3 regions of the Thiomicrorhabdus aquaedulcis genome follow, and region 1 is predicted to be linked to each of the others. Evidence: predicted binding sites of a transcription regulator. Region 1 holds the regulator's gene; each other region holds the start of a gene.

Evidence for each region. Region 1 encodes PhoB, which activates phosphate uptake and scavenging genes when phosphate is short. Its sites were predicted from a motif close to GNNTGTCATAAAACTGTCANAT; they were not measured.
Region 2: the regulator PhoB is predicted to act here: its motif matches at 3,917-3,938, upstream of EP181_RS01220 (BtaA family protein).
Region 3: the regulator PhoB is predicted to act here: its motif matches at 4,258-4,279, upstream of EP181_RS10815 (choice-of-anchor I family protein).

Annotation. Positions count from the first base shown of each region.
Region 1 covers NZ_AP018722.1:1,863,961-1,870,116, forward strand. The annotation lists gene EP181_RS08525 (inorganic phosphate transporter) at 1-755, shown strand, start outside; gene phoR (phosphate regulon sensor histidine kinase PhoR) at 980-2,281, opposite strand; gene phoB (phosphate regulon transcriptional regulator PhoB) at 2,285-2,983, opposite strand; gene phoU (phosphate signaling complex protein PhoU) at 3,240-3,953, opposite strand; gene pstB (phosphate ABC transporter ATP-binding protein PstB) at 4,050-4,868, opposite strand; gene pstA (phosphate ABC transporter permease PstA) at 4,911-6,156, opposite strand, start outside.
Region 2 covers NZ_AP018722.1:296,537-302,692, reverse strand. The annotation lists gene EP181_RS01240 (cache domain-containing protein) at 1-365, shown strand, start outside; gene EP181_RS01235 (methyl-accepting chemotaxis protein) at 515-2,212, shown strand; gene EP181_RS01230 (DUF3429 domain-containing protein) at 2,287-2,901, opposite strand; gene EP181_RS01225 (hypothetical protein) at 3,065-3,823, shown strand; gene EP181_RS01220 (BtaA family protein) at 4,015-5,307, shown strand; gene EP181_RS01215 (GNAT family N-acetyltransferase) at 5,291-6,156, shown strand, end outside.
Region 3 covers NZ_AP018722.1:2,348,671-2,354,826, forward strand. The annotation lists gene EP181_RS10805 (ABC transporter permease) at 1-379, opposite strand, end outside; gene EP181_RS10810 (hypothetical protein) at 610-1,644, opposite strand; gene EP181_RS12750 (hypothetical protein) at 1,858-1,983, opposite strand; gene EP181_RS10815 (choice-of-anchor I family protein) at 2,405-4,174, opposite strand; tRNA gene EP181_RS10820 (tRNA-Arg) at 4,416-4,490, opposite strand; gene EP181_RS10825 (hypothetical protein) at 4,615-5,166, opposite strand; gene EP181_RS10830 (D-hexose-6-phosphate mutarotase) at 5,376-6,156, opposite strand, start outside.

The DNA.
Region 1 (6,156 bases):
TTAACCGCAACGCCAACAGCATGCAAAATAACAAAAACAGCGTTAACAAGTTGTTTACCATTCCGCTTATTTTTGCGGCCGCTTTATTGAGCTTTGCTCACGGTGCCAATGACGTAGCCAATGCCGTAGGGCCTTTGGCAGCCATTTACGATGCTGTGCAAACCCACGGCGTTTCAGCCAGTGCGGCTATTCCATTGTGGATTTTAGTGATTGGTGCGCTTGGCATCAGTTTAGGGCTACTCTTGTTTGGCCCTAAACTTATTAAAACAGTTGGCAGTGAAATTACCGAACTGGATCAAATGCGCGCCTATTCTGTGGCTATGGCGGCCTCTGTCACGGTGATTGTTGCCTCTCAACTGGGATTACCCGTAAGCTCTACCCACATTGCGGTAGGCGGCATTTTTGGCGTTGGGTTCTTGCGTGAATATTTAAAACGCAATTACGCCAATACCATACAAGAGATTCGTGACCACCATCAAGGTGCCGATCATCACGTTACTGAACGCTTTATTCAAAAATTTGAAAAAGCATCAGTAAAACAGAAAAAACTCATGCTGGCGCAATTAAAAGACAAGCAAACAGAGCTAGAACTAACCAAAAAAGAGCGTAAATCGCTTAACAAGGTTTATCAAAAAGAGTTGGTAAAACGCTCGGCGTTCTTAAAAATTGTGGCCGCCTGGGTCATTACGGTTCCTGCGTCGGCTCTGTTGGCTGCATTGATATATTATGCAATTCGCGGAATGATGGTGCCTTAATGACCTTTAACCACCCTTTACAACATAACGCTTATTCAGTTTTTTATTAAATATATTTTAACCAGGCCTGGTTGTTTGCATACATTCATCAACAACCTCACCAGGCCTGGTCACTGCGCTTAAATCAAACACTTCTATATAGAGACCTTTGCACGAGTGGATGTACGGCCAAAAATTTTTCCTCATTTTTTCTCGTACCCCACTCGTGCAAAGGTCTCATATACTTAATCTGGCGTTTGCTCAATCACCTTTTTAGCAGAGAACTTACAACTAAACGTTGACCCTTTACCCAACTGACTGTTAATTGCCAATGAAGAGCCATGACGCTCTAAAATGTGTTTTACAATGGCCAGCCCCAACCCTGTTCCCCCCGTGCCACGTGAACGTGCTGTGTCAACACGGTAAAAACGTTCGGTAATGCGGCTAATGTGCTCGGGTGCAATGCCAATGCCGTTGTCTTTGACGGAAAATTGCGCGCTATTTTTTTCTTTAAACCAACGCACTTCTATCACACCGCCTTCTGGCGTATAGCGAATAGCATTTGACACCAAGTTCATAAACACACTTTTAAGCGGTTCAGGTTGCCCCATCACGCCAAGACAAGGGTCTACATCAAAAACAATTTTATGCTGCCCTTGACTGAGCTGATTGGCCTCTACTTCAAGTTTAACCAGCATATCAGGCACATCAACCGGTTCTTCTTTGGCGGTTAAGGTTTCGGACTCCATGCGCGACAACATAAGCAAATCTTCAATAATAGCCTGCATGCGATCCGATTGATTTTGCATATTGCTCAAAGCGCCCTGCCATTGTGCTTGATGCGGCCCTGGGGTGTCGAGCATGACTTCTAAATACCCTTTTAACACCGTAAGCGGGGTACGCAACTCGTGCGAGGCGTTGGCTATAAAATCTCGCCGCACTTGTGCCAAATTATAAAGCTCACTAATATCTCTTAAAATCAATAGCTTATGATTGTTAAAATACGGGATAATTTGCACATTGTAAATGCGTTGCTGACCTTGCAACCGTTTAATGGTTAAGGAAGACGTGTGTTGTTTTAGTTTTAAATACGCTAAAAAATCAGGATGCCGCATCAAACTTTCAATTTTACGACCGACATCATCACGCTTAAACTCTAAAATACTTTCGGTTGAGGCATTAAACCATTCAATGTAGTTTTTAGAATCTAACGAAATAATGGCATCAGGAATCAGCATGGATGCGGCTTTAAATTGCTCTGACTTATACAGTTGCAAATCGGCGTGCTTTTCAACCGCTCGCTGTTTCTTTGACACCAAGTAGCTTAGCTCGCTCCAAAACCCAGACGTGGGTGGAAAAGCCGATTGGGTACCGCCTTCCATCCACCGCTCAAATTTGCGCATACTCCACAACTGTCGAGCCACATAAAAAACGGCATACGCCACAAAGCTTTGTAGCCACCAACTGGTAAGCCAAGCAAAAAACATCACCCCCCACAACGAGGTAACTAGCCAAGTGAGTTCGCGGCGAACGCCGCTGGACAACAACGCTTAAACCTCAAGCGCCGAAAATCGGTAGCCGGTGCCGCGAATAGTTTGAATGTAATCGGCGACATTAAGCGGTTCAAGAATTTTACGTAACCGACGAATATGAACGTCAACCGTGCGGTCTTCGACCACAATGTTTTCGCCCCAGACGTGATTAAGTAATTGCGTCCGTGAATAGACGCGGTTGGGATGAGACATAAAAAACTGAATCAACTTAAACTCAGTAGGGCCTAATTTAACTTCTTGTTGGTCTACTAAAAAACGGTGACTGGTTAAGTCTAAGTGCATTTTTCCGGCCACTAAGGCATCAACCGATTGAACGTCACTTTCTTGACGACGCAATATGGCTTTTACCCTAGCCACTAAGGCGCGCGGAGAAAATGGTTTAACCACGTAATCGTCTGCACCGGCTTCAAAGCCTTTAACCTGATCGTTTTCTTCACCGCGAGCGGTTAACAAAATAATGGGCACCGCACGCGTTTTGTCATTTTGTCTAATGCGTTGCGCCAGTGAAACACCGCTGATGCCGGGAAGCATCCAATCCAATAAAATCAGATCGGGTTGTTGCTCAAGCACCATTAACCAGGCCTGCTCAGCGTTCGCCGCTTCTATTACCGTGTATTCCGAAGATTCCAAGGTAAATCTAAGCATATCGCGAATTGCAGCTTCGTCCTCAACAATCAAAATGGTGGGTTGTGACATTAATGTCTTTCTCCTATTGGGTGGTGCAGACTCGTGAGCCAGACCACCTTTGCACGTCTTTTAGGCTTAATGAGACCTTTGCACGAGTGAATTCACGAATAAAAATGGTTAAAATTCACCCGATTTTTGTTGAAAAACTTGCGAATAGCCAGCTATTCACTGCATTTCCCGCCGCAATCAGGCAAATTTTCCCGCATTTTTCTTTCGCGCCTCACTCGTGCAAAGGTCTCTAATAATTAAACGGGTTTAACGCCTTTTAAAAGTCTGCTAGTTTATCTGAATCCATATTGCGAATGTCTTGACCTTCGACCAAGTACACGACGCTTTCGGCAATATTAACCGCATGGTCGGTAATACGCTCGGCGGCACGCAACGCATAAATCATTTCGATTAAATACTCTGGTGGAATATTGGTACTGTTAAAACCTTGCAACACGCTTTGAGTAGCGGTTTTTAGGGCAATGTCCATGCGTTCTTCATCGTCGATTATATCCGCAATTTCGGATAAGTCTAACCGTGAAAAGGCATTGAGTGACTTTTTAAGCATTTCAGTGGCGCAGGTGGCAATTTCTATCAAACCTAAGTAACCCGGAATGCTTTCGCAACGATAATCACTGTCGGCAATTTTAATGGCTAATTTGGCGGCGTTAACCGACTCATCGCCCATTCGCTCTAAATCGACTGCAATTCGGATGGCAATAATAATTAAACGTAAATCTGACGCCGTAGGTTGTTGACGTGCTAAAACGCTGGCGCACAAACGGTTAATTTCCATCTCTTCTTTGTTGACAATTTTGTCCAACACTTTAATGTTTTTTGCCAATGGCAAATCGTTACATTTAATAGCTTCTAGGGCGTTATCGAGTTGTTTTTCGACCATTCCACCCATTTCTAATACTTGGTTAAACAGGTCTTCTAAATTGCGATTGTATTGCTCAGAAATATGCGCTTTAAATTCAGTACGTTCCATGGTTACACTCCTAAAAACAGCTTTAATAAAATATATGCGGATTTTTGCGTTGACCAGGCCTGGTCAACGCCGTTTTAAAACGTTGTGAAGCGTATATTAGCCATAACGTCCGGTAATGTAATCTTCGGTACGCTTAATTTTAGGGCGCGTAAACAAGCTGTCGGTGTCAGCGTATTCAATGAGTTCACCCATGTACATAAAGGCCGTGTAATCTGATACACGTGCCGCTTGTTGCATATTGTGCGTAACAATAACAATAGTAAAGTCTTTTTTAAGCTCAAAAATAAGTTCTTCAATGGCAAGCGTCGAGATAGGATCTAACGCCGACGTGGGCTCATCCAATAACAGCACTTCAGGCTTAATGGCAATGGCGCGTGCAATGCACAAACGTTGCTGTTGTCCACCAGACAATCCCAACGCATTGTCGTGCAAACGATCTTTGGCTTCTTCCCACAATCCTGCGCCTTTTAATGCCCATTCGACCGTTTCGTCTAATACAGCTTTGTCACTGATGCCTTGCAAACGCAAACCGTAGCAAACATTTTCATAAATGGATTTTGGAAACGGATTAGGCTTTTGAAACACCATGCCCACACGGCGGCGTAATGCAGCTACGTCCATTTGCTTGGCGTACATTTCATCGCCATGCAACAACATCTCACCTTTGGTATTCACAATGTCAATAAGATCGTTCATGCGATTAAAACAACGCAATAAAGTCGATTTACCGCACCCTGACGGCCCAATAAACGCGGTAACGCGGTTTTCGGGGATAATCATATTTACATCCATCAACGCTTGCTTGGTACCGTAATAAAGATTCCAGTTTTTAACTTCAATTGCCACTTTTTCGTTTGCTAACGATAGGCTGCGATCTTCTCTGTCTAACGAAATACTCATGTTGTATTCACTCATGTCGATTTTCCTTAAAAATAGGGGTCATGCCAAGCATGTAGGTTAATGGTCAAGCGCTTTGTAGCGTTCTCTTAATCGGTTACGAATGGTGATGGCGCCTAAGTTAAGCCCGACAATAATAATCACCAACAATAAAGACGTTGCATACACTAAGGGCTGAGAAGCTTCTATATTAGGACTTTGGAAGCCTACGTCGTAGATGTGAAAACCTAAGTGCATAAATTTGCGGTCTAAATGCACAAACGGGGCAATCATGTCTATTGGCAACTCTGGAGCTAATTTAACCACGCCCACCAACATTAACGGAGCAACCTCACCCGCTGCACGCGCAATAGCCAAAATTAATCCGGTCATAATCGCAGGCATCGCCATGGGCAATACTAAACGCATAATGGTTTCGGCTTTAGTTGCACCCAAGGCCAAGCCACCTTCACGTAAAGCACGAGGAATACGCGACAAGCCTTCTTCGGTTGACACAATCACCACGGGCAACGTTAGCAACGCCATGGTCAATGACGCCCATAATAAGCCTGGCGTTCCAAAAGTAGGACTGGGTAAGGCGTAGTTGTAAAACAGTTCGTCTACATTGGCACCTAAAATATATACAAAGAACCCTAATCCAAAAATACCAAAGACAATCGACGGAACACCCGCCAGGTTGTTAATGGATATACGAACCAAACGCAATACCGTGCCTTCTCTAGCGTATTCACGCATGTAAATGGCGGCAATAACGCCCATTGGGGTTACAAATAACGTCATCAATAACACCATGGTCACGGTACCAATAATGGCTGGAAACACACCACCTTCGGTATTGGCTTCACGTGGGTCGTCCCACAAGAAGTTGCCCATAGCATTAAAGAAATACCCCACCTTTTCAGTGGTCGTCATATTGTTAGGCTGCCAAGCGTGTACCATCTTTACCACAGGAACAACGACTTCTTTACCCGTGCTAACGCGTAAAGTTAACTCACCCAACAATTTTAACTGATCATAAAAAACCTTAGTTTGCCCTTGGTAGGCAGTAAATTGCTTTTCATATTCGGCGCGTTGTGAATCCAACAGAGCCTTGCTGTCAGTGGTTAAGGTCTTGTCAGCAATTTGTATTTTTTCTTCTAAACGTAACCCCTCAATTTTGGCGTTTAATTTACCAATCTCGATTTTTTCGATGTGACGTATTTCGGCGCGAATATCGGCGCTTTTACCCACTTGCTCATTTAAGCGCGCCAATAACTCGGCAGGCTCTCTGATATCTTGACCGTCCACACTAAACTGCACCGCGTGA
Region 2 (6,156 bases), 870 kb from region 1:
CCATTAAAACCTTAGACACAGCCACCTTAATTAAAGAATTAAGCGGGGTTTCTGCGCACTACCGAGAAAGCAGTGATTTAAAAAATGTCGTTGTGCAACTTTATGATCCACAAGGTAATTCAATTTATCGCTCTTGGGTTCAAGACCACGAACAAACCGTATCGCCATCAGGCCGCGGTTACGTTAAAGACATGCTTAAAAACAAAACTAAAAAATCCTACTTTGTGTTTGACGAGCAAGGCTTAAGCATCAAATCGCTGGTACCGGTTTTAGATCAAGGGAGTTTTATTGGTCTTGCTGAGATGACGCAACGTTTTCAATCGGTTAAAAAAGAGCTTGAAGCCAATAGTGGTCACTATTTTTAATTGCCATTAAAAACGACTACATCAAACAAGCACCCCCTAAAGTATTTGAAGCCAATAAAGACAACCAAACCATCGGTAAAGATGAACAATTTAGAGTGTGCTCAAGCAAGGAAGCGACAACCTGCAAAATCACGGCTGACCATTTGAAAGTGTTAGCAGACGTTGACATAACGGCGTTGGCGCTTGAGAAAACCATTCACCAAGGCGATTACATTCACACCACATCCGAAATCAAAGACATTCGCGGTGAGATTATTGGCTACTCGGTTACCAGCCTTAATGCATCGACTTATCAAACGTATTTGGATGGAAATTTAGCGGTGGTAAAAAACACCTTTTACAGTGTCATTACCGCGACCTTAATCACGTCTTTGTCTTTGCTGTTTTTAACCTGGCTTTTATTAATTCGTCCTATTGCTCGCATGGAAAAACAGATTCAAGCGGCGGTAGATTCTAGCGATTTATTTGCTCGCGTTGAAAGCGTAGGCAACAATGAAATGGCCGCTCTTGCGCTTGCCTATAACGACCAGGTAAGCAAGTTTCAACAAGCGTTTAATGATGTGTCTTTGTCGCTTAGCAATATTTTAAAAGGCGAGTTAACCACTCGATTAGACCAAGAATACAAAGCCGATTTTAAAGTCATTCAAAACCAACTTAACAGCACCGTAGACGGTCTGCAAAACACTTTTAAACGCATTAACGAAGTGTTAACCGACTTGCGCGAAGGTCAATTTGGCAATACGCATTCAAATGATTTAAAAGGCCAGTACTTTGACATTGTCGAATCGGCTAAAAACACCATGCACGATTTATCGCTGGTGTTTAAAGAGATTGATGACGTTATGTTGCAAGTGTCTAAAGGCGATTTTTCACTTAGAATTGAGTCGCAAACAAAGGGCGATATTAAAAAGCTGTCTAATATTATTAACGACTCGTTGGTGAACCTATCAAAAGGCTTTGATGACGTGGTGATTGCCGCACAACGATTGGCCGAAGGCGATTTTAGAACGCTTATTACCAACCCGTATGAATACAAAATTCTTGAGGCAAAAGAGGCGCTAAACAAAGCCGTAACGGGCCTAAGAGAAATCATTAACCATGTAAAATCGGTTACAAATGATGTTAATGAGGCGGTTGATATTGTTGCCTCTGGCACATTGTCATTAAATGAACGAACCCAAGAACAAGCGGCTTCTTTAGAAGAAACCTCTTCCGCTATGGAGCAAACATCGTCTCAGGTTCAAAGCAATCTTGAATCAACGCAATCGGCTGTTGCCATTGCCGAAAGCCAAGTTATTGTATTAAATGACGCTAACGAAACCATGCATCAAACACAATCTGCTATGCATGATATTCAAACCGCATCGTCGCAAATTCAAAATATAACCAGCTTAATTGACTCTATTGCGTTTCAAACAAACTTGCTGGCTTTAAACGCCGCCGTTGAAGCCGCCAGAGCCGGTGAGCATGGTCGAGGTTTTGCCGTTGTGGCAGGTGAAGTTCGTAACTTAGCGGGCAAATCAGCCGACGCTGCAAAAGAGATTAACCAGTTAACGGTTAAAACATCGCAAGCCATTGAGGGCGGTGTAGAAAAAGTAAACCGCGTTAATTCCTATCTTGAGCAAATTACCGCCGAAACTCAAAAAATGCGCTCGGTGGTTATACAAATTGGACAGTCTTCGCACGAACAAGCCAAAGGCGTTGCTGAAATTAACAAAGCAATTTCAAGCATTGACGATGTAACTCAGCAAAACGCCGCCTTGGTTGAAGAAAATTATGCCACGACAGAGCAAATGAAAAGAGCGACCGAGGAATTAATTATTTCTGTTGAAAAGTTAAAGGTTTAAATTAACGATTTAAGTTAACGCTAAACACTTAACGTTTAACATTTCAGACCTAATAAGACCTTTGCAGTTCGTTTTTAAGCCGTTTTAAAGGCCATTGCAAACATAGACACAATGGCCACACTGCTGGCTTGCCAGCGTAACAACCAAAGCCATGAGTGCGTATCATTGACTCTGGCCCAGACGTAATCAACCGTTAACAATACTGCAAACGCCATGGCTAAGCCCAACCAGCTTAGCCAACTTGACCAGGCCTGTTGAGTTGACACAAACCATAAAAGCAACATAAGCCAAGCCCACAACGCCATAACATTAGAGCTGATAAATAACGCCATAATCGAAAAATTAGATTCGCTAAAATGCTTTGAGTTTTGCTGACGTGTTAGGCTACAAAATTCGGTGTCATCGTCTAATGGCCTAGCATTACTGTGCCATTGCTGCGTTGAACGGTGACTGTAAAAACTCACCGCCAAACCCCAGTGAATCCCCGCAATAAAGCTAATAATTACCACTGTGTAACCCATTAAAGCCGCTTCAATCGAAAACGGCAAAGGCGGCGTTGCCACCACATTTAACGCCCACAACACACCATATAAAAAAGGCAGCGTACCCAAATACGTTAATACGCTCGCCACAATTTGTGGCTGTCGTGACAATGCGGGATCGGGGTCAAATAGAGTTTTGTTTATCATTCTAGGCAACATCTTAATTACTCATTTTTTTCATCGTGTTTCTCCTTTAAAAAAATTATACAATAACCAGCCAAAAACTATACATTTTCAGTGCAAGCGCGGTACAGAAAGACACAATTGTGCTAAAGTAAATGCACAACTACACCAAACCTGGACTTATTTTATGACTCTTTTTACTTACATTGCGACGGCTGATACTGCGACTGCCAAGATTTCTAAGATGGCTAGAGTGGCTAAAATTGCTCTAAGCCTTTTGTTACTATCGCCTTATTCTGTGGCTATGGCTCAAATTGAAATCAGTCAAAGTCTAGAAGGCTTAACCGAGGCTGAAAAAGCCTGGCTATTAGACGATTCTGGCTTAAAGTCGGTTACGGCTCATGTGGCCTCCGAAGGGTTTGCGTGGAGTGACAAAGCCAATAAAGAGAGTTATTGGCTTAAAAACGACCTTAAAATCGACCACAACAGTTTGGCCAGCGGCTGGATTGATTTTTCGCAATGCCACTATCAGCTTGACCCCATTTCTAAAGTCGAGGTGGCTTATAACGCACAGCGCACCCGCAATTTAAACGTTGTTTCGTCACAAGGCATTGAACAGGCCATTACCCAAGAAAACGTGGTGGTGCTGTCTAATGTAAGTCGCGGAGCGCACATTTGCATTAAAGGCCAAAGCCAAACCTTAATTCGCGTAGCCAACGGATTTGCGGTGCAGCGTGGGCCGTATATGCGTAAGTTTTTTGACGGCTATTTTCCCATGATTGTTGAAGAAAATATTTCCTTAACCGCACCCGCTCGCCTTACCACCCACACGCCCACTCATATTACAGGCTTACAAAAACCATCATCGCAACCGCAAACAGCGTATCAATTTACCTATGCGTTTGAAGGCCAACTTAAACCCTACTACGAATTTAGCGAGCCTTAACTTAAAGAGAGGTAAGCTTTTAGGCACTTCTATTAACCTAACTTAACTTAACCAGGCCTACCAGGCCTGGTTAAGTTAAGTTGAAAAACTCAGGTTCGTCATATTTCTGTTACGTAACTATTATGTAAAGTTCACACGATATTTAGCGGTGGGTTTTAGCATAGAGCCACTTAATTTAATGGTGCACTCTTATGAACTTTACACGCTCTCTTACTTCACAAACAGCCGATAGCCTTAACACCTCCACCGCCACGCCTTCTACCCAAAACTTGCTGGACAATGCGGTGCACAACACCTCAATTTTTTCACTCAAAGGCTTACAAAACCGCTTATTTGCCCGTTGGTTTAATCGCTTAGTGTACCCACAAATTTGGGAAGATCCCGAGGTGGATATTGCGGCACTTAACCTAAATGCACACTCAAGAATATTTACTATTTCTTCGGGTGGCTGCAACGCACTCAATTATTTAAGCGTGCAACCCGAACACATTACCGTGGTCGATTTAAACGAAGCGCACATTGCGTTAATTCGTTTAAAACTCGCGGCGTTAAAACATTTACCTGATTTTGAAGCGTTTTTTGACTTTTTTGGCCGCGCTAATTTGCCCAAAAACATAGACCATTACCACGCCTATTTAAAACCCAACCTAGACTCACAAACCTTGGCTTATTGGGAAGGCAAAGAGCGCGTTTGGGGCAAAAAGCGCATTGAATTTTTTACCGATGGCTTTTACAACCACGGCTTATTGGGGCAATTTATTGGCTTAATTCATTGGACCTCGCGCCAATTAGGCTACGACATCAGTAAAGTGATGCAAGCGCGTACCTTGGCCGAGCAAACACGCCTGTTTGATGAGCATGTCGCCCCGGTGTTTGAAACCCGTTTAATAAAGTTTTTATCCAACCGCCCAGTGGTCTTGTACAGCCTAGGAATTCCGCCCGCGCAGTTTAACGAAATGGTTGAACAATCTAACCAGCAAAACCAAGGCATGCACCTTTTACTGCAAACGCGCGCTCGACGCTTGGCGTGTCAGTTTGACCTTAAAACCAACTATTTTGCATGGCAGGCGTTTAATCGCCAATACGATATAGAACACCTCCAAGCTGTGCCGCGCTATTTGCAAGCCCCGCATTTTAAAGCCGTAAGCCAAGGGCAAAGCAATGTAGAGGTGTTTCACCAGTCTATGACCGAACGCTTAAAAGCCATGCCCGCGCAGAGCTTAAACGCGTATTTGTTTTTAGACGCGCAAGACTGGATGGACGCCCAACAACTGACCGAGCTGTGGCAAGAAGTTAATCGTACTGCTCAACCCAATGCGCGCGTTGTGTTTAGAACAGCGGGTATTACCTCTCCATTAGAAGAAAATTTACCAAGCGCATTATTAAGCCACTGGCGCACCGACACGAACATAAACCACGAGTTTACCGAGCAAGACCGTTCAGGAATTTACGGCGGGGTGCATGTGTATGTCCACGCACAATAATTCTTTTGGCATGCCGTATCATTTTGCCCAAACCGATTCAGCGCAAACAGAGCCTCCGCGTCCCTCGTTGGCCAAGTTATGGACGCATTATTTTCAACTTACCGGGGTAAGCAACAACATCGCCAATGTTAAAACCGAGCTGCAAACCCTGCGTGTAGGCAACGATGATGTGCCCTTAACCATTAACAGCACCGATTACGACAACAGCTATGTCTGCTCGGCCTACACCGCTTACATTACGTATGCGCGCAATGAATTAAGCGTGCTTAAAAACCCATTGTTAGAAGCTGTGTTGCGCGGGGTGATTGGCGTTACATCGGTGGTTTTAAAAGTTGGCAAAATCAACCGTTCGGTGTCTATTAACAATTGGTTGGTGTCCACCAATCTACTGCCCGAATGGTCACCCGAAACAGTGCAAACCCTAACGTTTAATTTAATTGACCGCTATCCTTCACATAATTTTTCTATTCGCTCGCTCAACGTCCAAACCAACCCTGAGTTAATGCACACCTTAACCCAGCAAGGGTGGATTTTGATGCCAGCTCGCCAAGTGTATTTGTTTGACAAACACAACCCCACTTGGTGGAAGTGCAATAACACCCAAAACGACCAACGCTTGTTGCGTAAAACCCTTTTAACCAAAGTGTTGCCGCACGAACATTTAAGTGAAGACTTTGCCGATATGGCGCAGTGTTTTCATCAGCTATTTATTGAAAAACATTCGGCTTACAACCCCAACTTTACTGAGCAATATTTTGAATTTTTGCACCAACAGCAACTCGTTGAGTTTTACAGTTTTAGAAACCCGCAAGGTCGCATCATCGCCACCATCGGTCTGCTTACCCAGCA
Region 3 (6,156 bases), 480 kb from region 1:
CGTCTAAACCATAGACTTTGGCTGCCTTCTCACCAATAATCAACTCTCTTTTTCCAGCGGAAATTACACGTCCTTTGCTAAGGTTAAAACCAAACCTCTGAGCAAAAGTGTTAAAGCTAGATACGCCTAAAATGAACACTAACTTGTCACCTTGCAACCGTTGATTGCCAATTAATAACGAGTGCACGGCCTTTACGCCATTCAAATTAGATATGCCCTCAAAGATATGTTCATCAATAATGGAAGTACCAGGATTGGTCGCATGCTTAGCTTGAACTGCAATATCTATATTCTGTTCCCCTAGAACGTTTGAGATTTGCTCAGAAAAAGAAGAGCCAACACTGGTCAACACCGAATAAAGAAAAATAATTAATGCCACTGAAAATAATGTAAAAAAGTGCGTAATCGTGTGCGCATAAGATTACGAAAAGCATAGCTTGCTATAATTTTATACATATCCCATCTCTGTTATTTAACCGACAAGCCATTCAAAAAAATGAATAAATGCAACCTCATAAACAAAACAAGTGTGCCTAAGCACACTTGTCTGTTTAAAATGCATATACCCTTTACGTTTAAGCAACTTGCTTTAGTTCAATTGAACCGCTTCTACGGCAAGATATCGCCTGTCGCTAAACCAGAGCAGTCCATTAAGCCTAATGGGCTACCATCAAACATAACATCAAAACTGTTTTGAACCGTTGATGATGGAGACATAGTCAACACAGCATCATTACTGCCGGTTACCTCAATCACACCGCTCAAAATGATATCTGCATCATTAACAACAATGGGCGTTGAGGTACGGACATTAACCGCACCCACTTCTGGATCACTGTAAGTAACATTAACCAAGTTAACCACAACATCTGCTGTCTCTGTGGTGTCTGCGTAGTAAGTCGAAATATCAACATTTGAAACACTAAACACCTCACCTGAACGCCCATCAGTCACACTCAATAAATCAGCGGTCATTGTGCTTGGTTTATCGGACGTTGCATTGTCATCTCCATTTCCGTAGGTATAAACAAAATCATCCAATTTCGCGACATGCGTGTAGGTTCCTTCAGCACTCTTCTCGATTGCTTGCAAACCCTCTGAACCGGTTGATAACTCGACATACTGAGGAATTGGACCTAAGTCACTTGGCTCACCAACGTTTTTAACATCAGCAACCCCATTTAAGGTCACGCTTTCAATATCATCACCTAGACAATAATTTACAAAGGTATAAACCACATCATCGACACCGTCATCATGAGTGCCTATTTTTGTGTAATACCCCGGATCTGTTGGGCACGTCCCTGGCGTTGATTCATTAATCGTCGTTAATCTAACCGTTGCCAACTTAGTGCTTACCGAAGCTTCACTATCATCCAAAACCTCTTTAATTGCCGATTGATAAATCAACGTAAAAGCTGGTGATGCCGAAGTTACAACGGTATCCGAAACATAAGAACACCCTGGTAAAGCCTCTGCTGCGTTAACCGCTAAAGTTTCAGCTTTAGATGAAGTTAATTCTGTTAACTCTGTAGTTTCTGTCGCTGCGCTGGTTGAAGAGCCTCCACCACTGCACCCTGAAAACATGGCTAATACTAGAGCTGTTGACGCTAATCCTGTACCCATTAATAAATGTTTATTCATGACCCTCTCCTTCAGTTAAAGTCGGCAAATTAAAATAAATTTTTAATGCCTAAATATGCTTACTTCCTGAAGTTAATTTTAAGTAGAAGAGAAAGGGATCAAAATCACCCTAAAGAATGATATTACCAATCCAGTATCGATTCTCGGCATAAAAACTGATATGAATTAACAATCAAGCACCGCTATAAACCCTGCAACGCTTGTCACTAAGGCTTAGGCGCTTAGATTTGGCACAGCCGCTAAAAACCATTGCAAACCACTGAGTGTTACACTTTCGCTTACAGTATCGGCTTGATACGGCGATAACGATTTGCTGTCTTGCGCGGCATGGCATGGCAAAACCTGCCAGATTAGGTCGATTTAATCGCGCGTCTAATTAAGAGTACTTGGCAAAAAAGCGTGTGCATCGCCAAGGTTAGGTGGGTTTTGGCGGTGTTTTCGGTGCTATCTTTGGTACGATTAAAAGTGCTAAATTACTGCTGGCGCAGCAGCACCATCTCAACACTGTGAGCCTGAGTTTGCATGTCACCCCCCCAATACCCAAACCAACGGACAACATAGAAAAAAACCGGTTTTAAGTACGTGCATATCTGTTTTTATCAAAGGGCTAAATTAATATTTTAGCCGTTAAAATAAAAAACCCTAATTACCAGGCCAGGTGGGTTGGACGTGGTTTATAAAATACCTTAGTGTCAAATTATTGGGTGCTACAAACTAAAAACCCCTCGTTAAGAGGGGCTTATTAATCAACCAATAAAGGTTAATCTTTTAACAATGTCGCTTTTACTTCAAAAACAGCGGTGGTTCCACTGACTTCGTTACCCACAATCAAATAGTTTTTGTTATCTGGACTGTCTGCCGCAGGCACAAACTTAAAGCCTTCTGGGCCTAAATCGCCAGCGTCAACTGTGTAAGTTGTGTCTGTTCCAGCAGGCGACTTGGTTAAATCACGATTATTAACATACTGCACATATTTAGGCGCGTAAGGGTTCGAAATATCGTACGTCATCACCCCGCCCATACGTTCTAAGCCAATAAAGGCATAGGTGTGCCCATCAATTTTGCCAACTGTAATGGCCTCGGGTTCTGGGCCTTTATTATCAGAACGGTCATCGCCGGTATTTTCGGCATTATCATTGTTAAAGTCTTCACCGTACAACTGCGCCGTTTTAGTTTCAAAGAAACTACCTGAGTCAAATACTTGCTGGCCTGTTTCGGTATCCCAGATAGAAAACGAACGCCCACCGTAGGCATATAGCTTGTTTATCGTAGTACCATTATTCATAACCTTAGTTTGAAAATAGGAGAATTTTAAACGCCCTAAAGTTGTGTCCGTATCAAGGCCAGTTAGCGCAGCTCCCATAATCAAATCAGAATCACCAATATCTTTCAAAGCCAACTCATCAAGGCATTTCCCATCAAAATAATAACCAGCCGCTGTACAACTTGTAGAATCAGTCACGGCATTTAACCAATCCTCTCTTGAATCGCCTTCATTTGCGGTTAATAAATATGTTTTGCCATTGTAGGTCATAGAGCTAATCGAATCAGGCATATACATACCCATAACTGGCCAGTTTTTGATATTAACACCGTCTTTCTGACTGGCATCCATTTCATTGCCAGGAATCGAATGATCTTTAAACCCTAGACCAAAGATTTTTTCAATCGAGTTGTCTGCTAGATTAATGACCGCAATGGCGTTGTTTTCTTGTAAGGCTACAAAGGCTTTAGAACCATCTTCAGAAACCGTAATGTATTCAGGTTCAAAACTTTGTGCCACGGTGGCTTTATTGCCAACATTGGTTGCGCTATAACCGTCTAATACCATTTTGGTTAAATCTAATTCTGCGTTACGAGTACCGTCAATGTTAAAGTCAGCGAACCCAATATCTACTTTAGAAAAATTGGCTAAGGTAATGACACTCACAGAACCTTCTGGATCAACCAAATAATTATCTTCAGGCTCACCTTCATTAGCCACTAATACTTTTTTACCATCTGGCGTAAACGTCACCATGTCAGGCAGTGCACCTGTTTCAATAACACTGGCCACCGAAAAATCGCCGGTATTTAAAATCACCACCCAACCATTATTGGTTTTGGTGGCGTTAGCCACCGCCACAGCAGCGTAATTGCCGCTAACCGCAATACTATTAGCCTCGCCTACCGTTGCTGTAGAAAATCCGGCAAAGCCATTAATCAAAGTCGCCATGTCTAAGCTTTGTGAGGGTGAGGTACTTACAGAAGCACCAAGATTGTTAAACACATCCACTTGGCCACTGCGTGCATTCACCGTGTAGATACGGTTATTAGCTTTGTCATAAGCCACAATTTCCGAAGCGCTTACAGCAAAACCCTGCGAAGCCGTACGCCCAACTTGCTCTAAGCTGACCACTTGAGTGCTGGCGTCGTCGCCTGCTAGACCTTGCGCACCAGTGTCACCGTCTTCTGCACCGCCGCAACCGGTTAACACCAACGTGGTGGATAACATTAAGCCCATTGCGATAGATAGTTTGTTTAGTTTCATGCTTGCCTCTTAATTTATGATTAAAGATGACTTGTCATTATGAAAACAAAACATGACAACACGGTGAACGGCATGTTAAGAAATAGTGTCATTTTTAAGACAGATTGGCGCGACAACTTTAGAGTAAACAAGGGTTTAAATTTTTCAACTACCAGGCCTGGTAAATTTAAAGAAATGTTTAAAACAAAGAGAGATTAAACTAAAAAGCCCCAGCGATGTGCATCGCTGGGGCTTAGGTTTGTGGTGCAGCCACCAGGAATCGAACCTGGAATTGCCCCTTAGGAGGGGGCGGTTATATCCATTTAACTACGGCCGCGAATGGGGTGGTATTTTAACCGTTTGATGCGCGGTTTGCAGGCTTAAATGGTTGGCATCGCACATTAATGCTGCGCTAAAAATGACTACCCTAGCTGATCACACTGGCTGATCACACTGGCTGATCACACTGGCTGATCAAGCGCGCCCAAACGCGCCAGCGCGTGCTGACCCGTGATGGTGTCGAGTTGGTAGATGTTAAAGTTGGTTTTAAGCGAAAAGTCTTGGGTTCGGGTGGCATAGTTGGTCGAAACACTGCCTTGGGGTGAATGCACACGGTGAAACACCTGCGGTGGCCAGCCTAAGATGGCGGCACCGGTAAATATTTTTTGGCCGTTATGGTAAATGGCGTCGGTGGTAACTTCAAAACGTTCAACCTGGCCGTGTTTTACCGAATACAACTCCACCAAACGCTGGCCTTGATGCACCACTAATTTGTCTTCTTGGTCGGTGTGCATGTACCAGTACCAGGTGTCGTCGCCGGCGATGAGTGGGCTTTTTCCGCCGGGTTCGTGCAGTACCAAATCGATGCTGGATAAATCGTCCACCACGCCGTCTACGCTAAAAAACTGTACCTTGGGCGTCGCTCTAAGCGGCTTTAAAGGCAAAATAAAACATAAGTTTTCAATGTAAACGTTTTTACACCCAACCACCAAATCTGTTAGTAACCCCGACATAACCACTCCAATGCATAAGCGTATGATAATATTCTAATCTTTGAGCTTTAAGTTATAACACTTAATGTGTGAATGCAATGCTTTTTAAGGATTATGCATCAAACGTGCGACTAATGTTTTTAGGGCTTTGACCAGGCCTGGTTAAACGCAAAACCGCCCTAAAAAGGGCGGTTTTGCGTGGGCGTACAAAGGTTTTAAACGTTAAAGTGTTAGCGCGCTTGACTCGACAGCATCATGGTAAAAGTGTGTTTTTCATTAGCACCAATCACCACGGCATTGTCGGCGATATTACCGGCTTCAACGCACACAAACGCTGGCCATAAATCGTCTGGAATGTCGCCAAAGCCTTTTACGGTTTCTGGACCCGGGTTCCAAACCACCGCCGATTGGGCGTTGTTTTTTTCAATGATAATGGCGCGATGGTTGCCCGCGTCTTCAATGACCGTGTCGGCGGTGTGGTTTAAGTACACCGAATCCATAGGCGGATTAAGCACTAAATCACCCGCTTGACGCTCGGCCGGTGCGTGGCTGAGTTTGTCTAAATGCGTGGCACCGTCTAAACCGGCAATCACCAAATTACGCGCGTCGGCGACGGCAAAATAGGTGTGAAACGCTTCGGTAATTTCAATGTCGTGGTCGTTTAGGTTGTAGGTGGTAAGCGACAACGCAAGTTTTTCACCGACTTCTATTTTAAGTTCGGCATGAAAGTAGTGTGGCCAAAGCGCCAAGGTTTCTTCGCTTGAATCAAAGCCCAACACCACTTCGGTGGCACCCGAGGGCATGTTGGCGACGTGCTCTAACTGCCATACCGCATTGCGCACAAAACCGTGTGCTGGGGCGGCCGGATTAGTGGCATTAGCCCCAAACCACGGCCAACAAATAGGCACACCACCGCGCACGGGCTTTTGGCCGTTGTAAATACTGGTGGGGCTCACCCACAACACTTCGGGCTGGTCGCTGGGCTTAAAATTTAACACCGAACCGCCATGG